One region of the Streptomyces sp. NPDC037421 genome, then DNA from elsewhere that is predicted to be linked to it. Evidence: riboswitches for the same ligand, from Rfam matches in the RefSeq annotation. Region 1 holds a riboswitch; the other holds the start of a gene.
What was found. Region 1 has a riboswitch for ZMP and ZTP ahead of ACZ7IF_RS22065 (bifunctional 5,10-methylenetetrahydrofolate dehydrogenase/5,10-methenyltetrahydrofolate cyclohydrolase). Riboswitches for the same ligand answer to the same signal wherever they lie in the genome.

Region 1 (4,381 bases):
CGGCCGCGGTCTCCAGCAGGCGCTCCGCGAGGGAGAGGAAGTAGGCCTCCCGCTCCAGGGTCCGCTGGTCGGTGGTGTGGCCCATGCTGGCGGGGCTCTCGACGGTGCCGCCGGACAGTTCGACCAGGTCCACTCCGAGGCCGTCGAGGGCCGCGATGACCTGGGCGGCCTCCTCGCTGTCGAAGCCCCCGCGCTGGAAGTCGGCGGCGTTCAGCTTCACCCCGATCGCGAAGCCGGCCGAGACCCGGGCCCGGACGGCTGCGACGGTCTGCGTGAGCATCCGTACGCGGTTGTCCAGGCCGCCGCCCCAGCGGTCGGTGCGCCGGTTGACGAGCGGGGAGAGGAACTGGCTGAGCAGGTAGCCGTGCGCGGCGTGGACCTGCACCCCGTGGAAGCCCGCTTCCTCGGCCCGTCCGGCGGTGAGGGCGAACCGGGCGATCGTCGCCTCGATGTCGGCCTCGGTCATGGCGGTGGGGTGGGCGAAGCGCTTGGTGTGCCGGCCGAGGCTGACGGGGACGGCGGAGGGGGCCCATGCGGTGCCGGGCATGTCGGAGCCGACCTGGCGGCCGGGGTGGTTGATCTGCATCCAGACCCGGGCGTCGCCCGAGGTCGCGGCGGCGGCCCAGCGGCGGAAGGGCTCCGGCGGGGAGTGCTCGTCGAGGACGACGGTGCCCGGGGAGGTCAGGGCGCGCCGGTCGACCATCACGTTGCCGGTGATGACCAGTCCGGCGCCGCCGCGCGCCCAGCGGGCGTACAGCCGCTCCATGCGCGCGTCGGGGAGCTGGCCGGGCTGGGCGGCGAAGCTCTCCTCCATGGCGGCCTTGGCGAGACGGTTGGGAAGAGTGGTGCCCCCCGGCAGGTCGAGCGGTGCGAACAGGTCCATCCGAGTCCCCCAAGCTTGTGGCGCGGCCGTCACGCGGGGCCGCGCCACAAGATGATCGCCTCAGAGCTCCGCGAGGTCCAGCGCGGCCTGGGCCGCGGCGGCCCGGACGGTCTGCTCCAGCAGGACCGCGATGGTCATCGGGCCGACGCCGCCGGGCACCGGGGTGATGAGGGAGGCGCGGGCGGCGGCCGACTCGAAGTGGACGTCGCCGACGTTGCCCTCGTTGTAGCCGGCGTCCAGGACGACCGCGCCGGGCTTGATGTCCTCGCCCCGGATGAACTCGGCCTTGCCGACCGCGGCGACCAGGACGTCCGCCTGGCGCACGATCGAGGACAGGTCCTGCGTGCGGGAGTGGCAGTAGGTGACGGTGGCGTTCTTCTCCAGCAGCAGCATCCCGGCGGGCTTGCCCAGGATCGCGCTGCGGCCGACGACGACGGCGTGCTTGCCGGTGAGGTCCACGTCGTACTCCTCCAGCAGGCGCATGATGCCGCCGGGGGTGCAGGAGACGAAGCCGGGCAGGCCGAAGCCCATGGCGGCGAAGGAGTGCATGGTCACGCCGTCGACGTCCTTGCCGGGGGCGATGGCCTCGAAGGCGGCGCGCTCGTCGATGTGGTGCGGGACGGGGTGCTGGAGCAGGATGCCGCTGATCTCCGGGTCCTCGGAGAGGGCGGTGATCGCGGCGACGAGCTCCTCGGTGGTGGTCTCGGCCGGCAGCTCCACGTGGCGGGAGGTGATCCCGGCCTTGGCACAGCGGTTCTGCTTCATCTTGACGTAGGTCACGGACGCGGGGTCCTCGCCGACGAGGACGGTGGCCAAGCAGGGCGCGGTGCCGGTGCGCTCGGTGATCTTCGCCGCGAGGGCGGCGGTGCGCTCCGAGACGCGGCGGGCGAGGGCGGTGCCGTCCATGAGCTGGGCGGTGGCGGTGGGGGCAGTCGTCACGGGGTCTCCTGAACGTCGCTGCGGATCGCGGTTCGCCCAGGCGCGCGGCATACGGCGTACGGACCGCGGAGGTGTACGCCGGGCCGCTCCCCGGTGGTGATCCACCCGAACGCCAGTCACGGCCCGGGGCCCACTGTAGTCGACATATCCGGTGGATGACCGGGGCCCGAGCTGGGACGATCGAGACATGACGCGCACTTTCGACCATCTCGTCGCCGAGGCCGAGTCCGTCTCCGTCGACGGCTGGGACTTCTCCTGGCTCGACGGCCGGGCCACCGAGCAGCGGCCCTCCTGGGGCTACCAGCGGCTGCTGGCCGAGCGCCTGGCCACCGTCCGCTCGGCCCTGGACATCCAGACCGGCGGGGGCGAGGTGCTCGCCGGAGCGGGCCCGCTGCCCCCGCTGACGGCCGCCACGGAGTCCTGGCCGCCGAACATCGACAGGGCGACCCGGCTGCTGCACCCGCTGGGCGCGGTGGTGGTGGCGGACGCCGACGAGCCTCCGCTGCCCTTCGGGGACGAGGCCTTCGAGCTGGTCGCGAGCCGGCACCCGGTGACCATCTGGTGGGACGAGATCGCCCGGGTGCTGGCACCGGGCGGCACCTACCTGTCGCAGCAGGTGGGTCCGGCGAGCGTCTTCGAGCTCGTCGAGTACTTCCTCGGCCCGCAGCCGGAGGAGGTCAGGCGCGCCCGCCACCCCGACGACGCGGTCGCCGACGCCACCCGGGCCGGTCTGGAGATCACCGACCTGCGCTCCGAGCGGCTGCGTACCGAGTTCCACGACATCGGGGCCGTGATCTACTTCCTGAGGAAGGTGATCTGGATGGTTCCCGGCTTCACGGTCGGGCAGTACCGGGACCGGCTGCGCGAGCTCCACGAACGGATCGGGCGCGAGGGTCCGTTCGTCGCGCACACCGCCCGTTTCCTCATCGAGGCCCGGAAGAAGGAGTGACCCGAGGTGCGGACGGATCCACTCCGGATCGGTTGCGCGGCCACAGCGTGGCGCAGGTCACTCAATTCAGCGCGTAACGAATCGACTCGGGCAGGCGATGAACCGACAGGTGTCCTCGCGCGGCCCCGGAATACAGACCCGCTTCGGTCTGTTTCCCGAGTCCGCGCGATGATGTCCCGCCCACTCCTTATCTGTTCGCAACGAGAGGCTCCTTGTGTCGCTCAGCCCGTCCCGTACGTTCCCTCCGGAGATCGCCGAATCCGAGGCCCTGGTCGCGCTCGTCGAGCGCGGCCGCGAGCAGGGTCACATCAACGGTGACGATGTCCGCCAGGCCTTCGAGGCCGGCCGCATCCCGGTGGACCAGTGGAAGCGGGTCCTGCGCAGCCTGAACCAGGTCCTGGACGAGGAGGGTGTCGCCCTCCACGTCAGCGCCGCCCCCGCCACGAAGGCTGCTGCCAAGAAGCCCCGCAAGGCAGCTGCCGCCCCGGCCCGCACCGTGACGAAGAAGGCGGTCGCCCCGCCGCGCCCCATCGGCGCGCGCAAGGCCTCCGCCACCGCTGCCGCCCCGGCCGCCGCCGCGGCGATATCCGCTCCGTCGGCCGCCGCGTCGGAGGAGGTGTCGGCCGAGGCCGCCGCCGAGCCGAAGAAGCGCGTGGTCAAGAAGGCCGCCGCCAAGAAGGCCACGGCCACCAAGAAGACCGCCGCCTCGAAGAAGGCCGGCGCCAAGGACGCCGACGACGCCGAGAACCCCGCCGTCGAGGGTGAGGACTGGGCCGTCGAGGACCTCGCCGACGAGACCGAGGAGGAGGCGCCCAAGGCCGCGGGCCAGGGCTTCGTGCTGTCCGACGAGGACGAGGACGACGCTCCGGCGCAGACGGTCATGGTGGCCGGTGCCACCGCCGACCCGGTCAAGGACTACCTGAAGCTGATCGGCAAGGTGCCGCTCCTCAACGCCGAGCAGGAGGTCGAGCTCGCCAAGCGCATCGAGGCGGGCCTGTTCTCCGAGTACAAGCTCGAAGAGGAGGAGGACCACAAGCCCGCGTTCAAGCGCGAGCTGGAGATCCTCGTCGAGGACGGCCGCCGGGCCAAGAACCACCTGCTGGAGGCCAACCTCCGCCTCGTGGTCTCGCTGGCCAAGCGCTACACCGGCCGCGGCATGCTCTTCCTGGACCTGATCCAGGAAGGCAACGTCGGTCTGATCCGCGCGGTGGAGAAGTTCGACTACACCAAGGGCTTCAAGTTCTCCACGTACGCGACCTGGTGGATCCGGCAGGCGATCACGCGTGCCATGGCCGACCAGTCGCGCACCATCCGCATCCCCGTCCACATGGTCGAGATCATCAACAAGCTCGCCCGTGTGCAGCGCCAGATGCTCCAGGACCTGGGCCGCGAGCCCACCCCGGAGGAGCTGGGCAAGGAACTCGACATGACCCCCGAGAAGGTCATCGAGGTCCAGAAGTACGGCCGCGAGCCGATCTCCCTGCACACCCCGCTGGGTGAGGAGGGCGACAGCGAGTTCGGTGACCTCATCGAGGACTCCGAGGCGGTCGTCCCGGCCGACGCCGTGTCCTTCACCTTCCTCCAGGAGCAGCTCCAGTCGATCCTGGGCA
Region 2 (4,381 bases), on a different contig from region 1:
CCCGCTGCCCGACTTCGACGGCAACCGCGTGGTGCTCGGCGCGTGGGTCGTCGAGGAGGAGGCGGCGGGGCTCGGCATCCGCGAATCGGCGGGGCCGGTCACGGACGAGTACGCCCGCTTCCTGCCGCACGTCATCCTGTAGGACGGTCCGCGGCGGCCGGCCGTTCTAGCCGGGGCAGTACCTGAAGTAGGAGGCTTCGGCGCCCTTCGTCCAGCCGCGCCAGTAGGACTCGGAACGGTCCTGGCTCTTGTCCGGCTCGGGAGGGATGCCGCAGCCCGTCCGGGACGCCGCCTTCACGCCGTCGAGGTACCCCGCTTCGAAACCCCGCCGGAAATCCTGGCTGTTCGTGGTGGGGAGCGGGGACGGGGACGTGGGCTGGCCGGGCCGGCAGTTGACGAAGGTGAAGTCCTGGGTGGAGTTCACCGCGAGGACGGTGTAGTCGGCGTTCTTCTGGTTCCGCTGCACCCGGAAGTTCCCGTTCGCGTCGATGTTCAGGGGTTCGGTGGTCTCGCCGTCGTTGAGGTTGCGCGGCCCCTTGAACCCCTCGCCGGTGATGACGACGAACCGTCCTTCCGGGTCGGGGGTGACCGTACAGGTGGCGGTGGGCACCGCCGCCGGTGCGGCGGCGGCCGGTACGGCCAGGGCGGCGGCCCCGAGGACCAGGGAGGACGCCAGGGCGGCGCGGAGCAGGGCGTTTCGGTTGCGTCGGTGCATGGGGGCTCCCAGCGGAGGGTCGGCCCGGGAAGACCGGGGACGCGCACCCGTACGGGTCCTCCCATCGTCCGGCGGGCCGCTCCGGGTGTCCAACGCAGGGCGGGGAACGGCGGCGGGCACGGCCGGGACCCGCGCGTGTCCCGGCCGCGCCCGCCCTCCCGGACAGGACCTAGGCGGAGAGCACCGACCGCAGCTGGTCGAGCCCCCAGTCCAGGTCCTCCTTGGAGATCACCAGCGGCGGCGCGATCCGGATCGTCGACCCGTGGGTGTCCTTCACCAGGACGCCCAGCTCCATCAGCTTCTCGGAGACCTCGCGGCCCGTCCCGAGTGCCGGGTCGATGTCCACGCCCGCCCACAGCCCGCGGCCGCGTACGGCGGTCACCGAGCCGCCGCCGACCAGCAGGTTCAGCTCCCGGTGCAGGTGGTCGCCCAGTTCCGCGGCGCGCTGCTGGTACTCGCCGGTGCGCAGCATCGCGATCACCTCCAGCGCGACGGCGCAGGCGAGGGGGTTCCCGCCGAAGGTGGACCCGTGCTCGCCGGGGCGGAAGACCCCGAGCACGTCCCGGTCGGCGACCACGGCCGACACGGGCACGACCCCGCCGCCGAGCGCCTTGCCGAGGACGTACACGTCGGGCACGACGTCCTCGTGCTCGCACGCGAAGGTCCGGCCGGTGCGGCCCAGGCCCGACTGGATCTCGTCCGCCATGAACAGGACGTTCCGCCGGCGCGTCAGCTCCCGTACGCCCGCCAGGTATCCGGCGGGCGGTACGAGTACACCGGCCTCGCCCTGGACCGGTTCCAGCAGCACGGCCACGGTGTTGGCGGTGACGGCGGCGTCGAGGGCGGTCAGGTCCCCGTACGGGACGATCTCGAAGCCGGGCGTGTAGGGGCCGTAGTGGTCGCGGGCCTCGTGGTCGGTGGAGAAGGACACGATGGTCGTCGTACGGCCGTGGAAGTTGTTCGCGGCGACGACGATCTTGGCCTGGCCGTCGGGTACGCCCTTGACCTCGTACCCCCACTTGCGGGCCGTCTTGACCGCCGTCTCCACCGCCTCCGCGCCCGTGTTCATGGGCAGCACCATCTCCTTGCCGCAGAGCGCGGCCAGCTCGGCGCAGAAGTCGGCGAAGCGGTCGTGGTGGAAGGCGCGCGAGGTGAGGGTGACCCGCTCCAGCTGCGCGCGGGCGGCGTCGATCAGCCTGCGGTTGCCGTGGCCGAAGTTGAGCGCCGAGTACCCGGCGAGCATGTCGAGGTACCGGCGGCCCTCCACGTCGGTCATCCACGCCCCGTCCGCCGACGCGACGACGATCGGCAGGGGGTGGTAGTTGTGCGCGCTGTGTTCGTCGGCGGAGCGGATGGCATCAGCAGTTCTCGACACGGGGTCTCCGATCGTCCGTCTGGCTGGTGGCGCGGGTGACGTGGGTGACGTCATTTGTATCGTCGCTCGGATCGTGGAACCGGAAACCTCATCGGTGCCGCGCCCGCTATGGTGTTCGGTACGCACGGCGACTGGCGTACGGAGAACCGACTCCGGGGGAGTCGTGCGCGCACGACCGCACACAGGGCCGCTCGCCTGGGCCTCGCGGGGACGAGATTCGACATCGACCCCGGAGGAGCCGCGATGACCGCGCACCGCCAGCCCGCCCTGTACGCCACCGACCCCGAACTCGCCTCGCTCGTATCCGCCGAGGAGACCCTCCAGGCGGAGACCCTGCGGCTGATCCCCAGCGAGAACTACGTCTCCGCGGCCGTGCTGGAGGCCTCCGGCACCGTCCTGCAGAACAAGTACAGCGAGGGCTACCCGGGCCGCCGCTACTACGAGGGCCAGCAGAACATCGACCGCGTCGAGGCCCTCGCGGTCGAGCGGGCCAAGGGCCTGTTCGGGGTGGACCACGCCAACGTCCAGCCGTACTCCGGCTCCCCGGCCAACCTGGCCGTCTACCTGGCCTTCGCCAAGCCCGGCGACACGGTGATGGGCATGGCCCTGCCGATGGGCGGGCACCTGACGCACGGCTGGGGCGTCTCGGCCACGGGCTCCTGGTTCCGCGGCGTGCAGTACGGCGTCCGGCCCGACACCGGCCTCATCGACTACGACGCGGTGCGGGAGCTGGCCCTGGCCGAGCGCCCGAAGATCATCTTCTGTGGCGGTACGGCCCTTCCCCGCACCATCGACTTCGCGGCCTTCGCCTCCATCGCCGAGGAGGCCGGCTCGATCCTCGTCGCGGACGTGGCCCACATCGCCGGTCTGATCGCGGGCGGGGCCCACCCCTCCCCGGCGGGGCACGTGGACGTGATCTCCACGACCACGCACAAGACCCTGCGCGGCCCGCGCGGCGCGATGCTGATGTGCCGGGAGGAGCACGCGAAGGCCATCGACAAGGCGGTCTTCCCGGGCCTCCAGGGCGGCCCGCACAACCAGACGACGGCGGGCATCGCGGTGGCCCTGCACGAGGCCGCGCAGCCGTCCTTCGTCTCGTACGCGCACGCGGTCGTGGCCAACGCGAAGGCGCTGGCCGCCGCCCTGCTGGAGCGGGGCTTCGACCTGGTCTCGGGCGGTACGGACAACCACCTGATCCTCATGGACCTCACGGGGAAGGACGCCCCGGGCAAGGTCGCGGCGAAGGCGCTGGACCGGGCGGGGATCGTGGTGAACTACAACACGGTGCCGTTCGACCCGCGCAAGCCGTTCGACCCGTCGGGGATCCGCATCGGCACGCCGTCGCTGACGTCGCGCGGCCTGGGCGTGGAGCACATGCCGGCGGTGGCGGACTGGATCTCGCGCGCGGTGGACGCCGCCGCCAAGGCCGACGAGCCGGCCCTCGCCGCGATCCGCTCCGAGGTCGCGGACCTCATGTCCGCCTTCCCGGCCCCTGGGCTGCCTCTTTGACGCGCCGCTCGCGCGGTGCGCCGTCTGCGGGTGGGTGGGCCGCTGCGAAGGGCTGGGAGGCGCCGGCCCCGCGCAGCGGCCGCCCGCCCGCACACGATCCACCGGCCCCGGCCCGCCGGACGGAGGTGTGCCGGGCAGGTGGAAGAATGGGGCCATGGCTTCTGACCGTCCTCGCGCGCTCTCCGGCATCCAGCCCACCTCCGGTTCGTTCCACCTCGGGAACTACCTCGGAGCGATCCGCCAGTACGTCGCCCTCCAGGAGACGCACGACGCCTTCTACATGGTCGTCGACCTCCACGCGATCACCATGCCGCAGGATCCGAAGGACCTCCGCGCGAACACCCGCCTGTCCGCCGCGCAGCTCCTCGCGGCCGGCCTGGACCCCGAGCGGTGCACGCTCTTCATCCAGAGCCACGTTCCGGAGCACGCGCAGCTCGGCTGGGTCATGAACTGCATCACCGGCTTCGGCGAGGCCAGCCGGATGACCCAGTTCAAGGACAAGTCCGCCAAGGGCGGGGTCAACAGCGCCAGCGTCGGCCTGTTCACGTACCCGATCCTCCAGGTCGCCGACATCCTCCTCTACCAGGCGAACGCCGTCCCGGTCGGCGAGGACCAGCGCCAGCACATCGAGCTGACCCGCGACCTGGCCGAGCGCTTCAACCAGCGCTTCGGCCGGACCTTCACCCTCCCCGCCGCGCACATCGTCAAGGAGGTCGCGAAGATCTACGACCTCCAGGACCCGGCGATCAAGATGTCGAAGTCCGCGTCCTCCCCCAAGGGGC

Region 2: it holds a riboswitch for ZMP and ZTP, as region 1 does, so the genes downstream of both, ACZ7IF_RS11855 (serine hydroxymethyltransferase) here and ACZ7IF_RS22065 (bifunctional 5,10-methylenetetrahydrofolate dehydrogenase/5,10-methenyltetrahydrofolate cyclohydrolase) in region 1, are expected to answer to the same signal.

The regions. Positions count from the first base shown of each region.
Region 1 is NZ_JBVJWV010000015.1:57,979-62,359, forward strand. It holds gene ACZ7IF_RS22060 (NADH:flavin oxidoreductase/NADH oxidase family protein) at 1-883, opposite strand, end outside; gene ACZ7IF_RS22065 (bifunctional 5,10-methylenetetrahydrofolate dehydrogenase/5,10-methenyltetrahydrofolate cyclohydrolase) at 944-1,789, opposite strand; ZMP/ZTP riboswitch at 1,850-1,952, opposite strand; gene ACZ7IF_RS22070 (methyltransferase domain-containing protein) at 2,010-2,771, shown strand; gene ACZ7IF_RS22075 (RNA polymerase sigma factor) at 2,986-4,381, shown strand, end outside.
Region 2 is NZ_JBVJWV010000006.1:169,243-173,623, reverse strand. It holds gene ACZ7IF_RS11870 (glutathionylspermidine synthase family protein) at 1-142, shown strand, start outside; gene ACZ7IF_RS11865 (hypothetical protein) at 167-715, opposite strand; gene rocD (ornithine--oxo-acid transaminase) at 885-2,090, opposite strand; ZMP/ZTP riboswitch at 2,208-2,298, shown strand; gene ACZ7IF_RS11855 (serine hydroxymethyltransferase) at 2,334-3,599, shown strand; gene trpS (tryptophan--tRNA ligase) at 3,754-4,381, shown strand, end outside.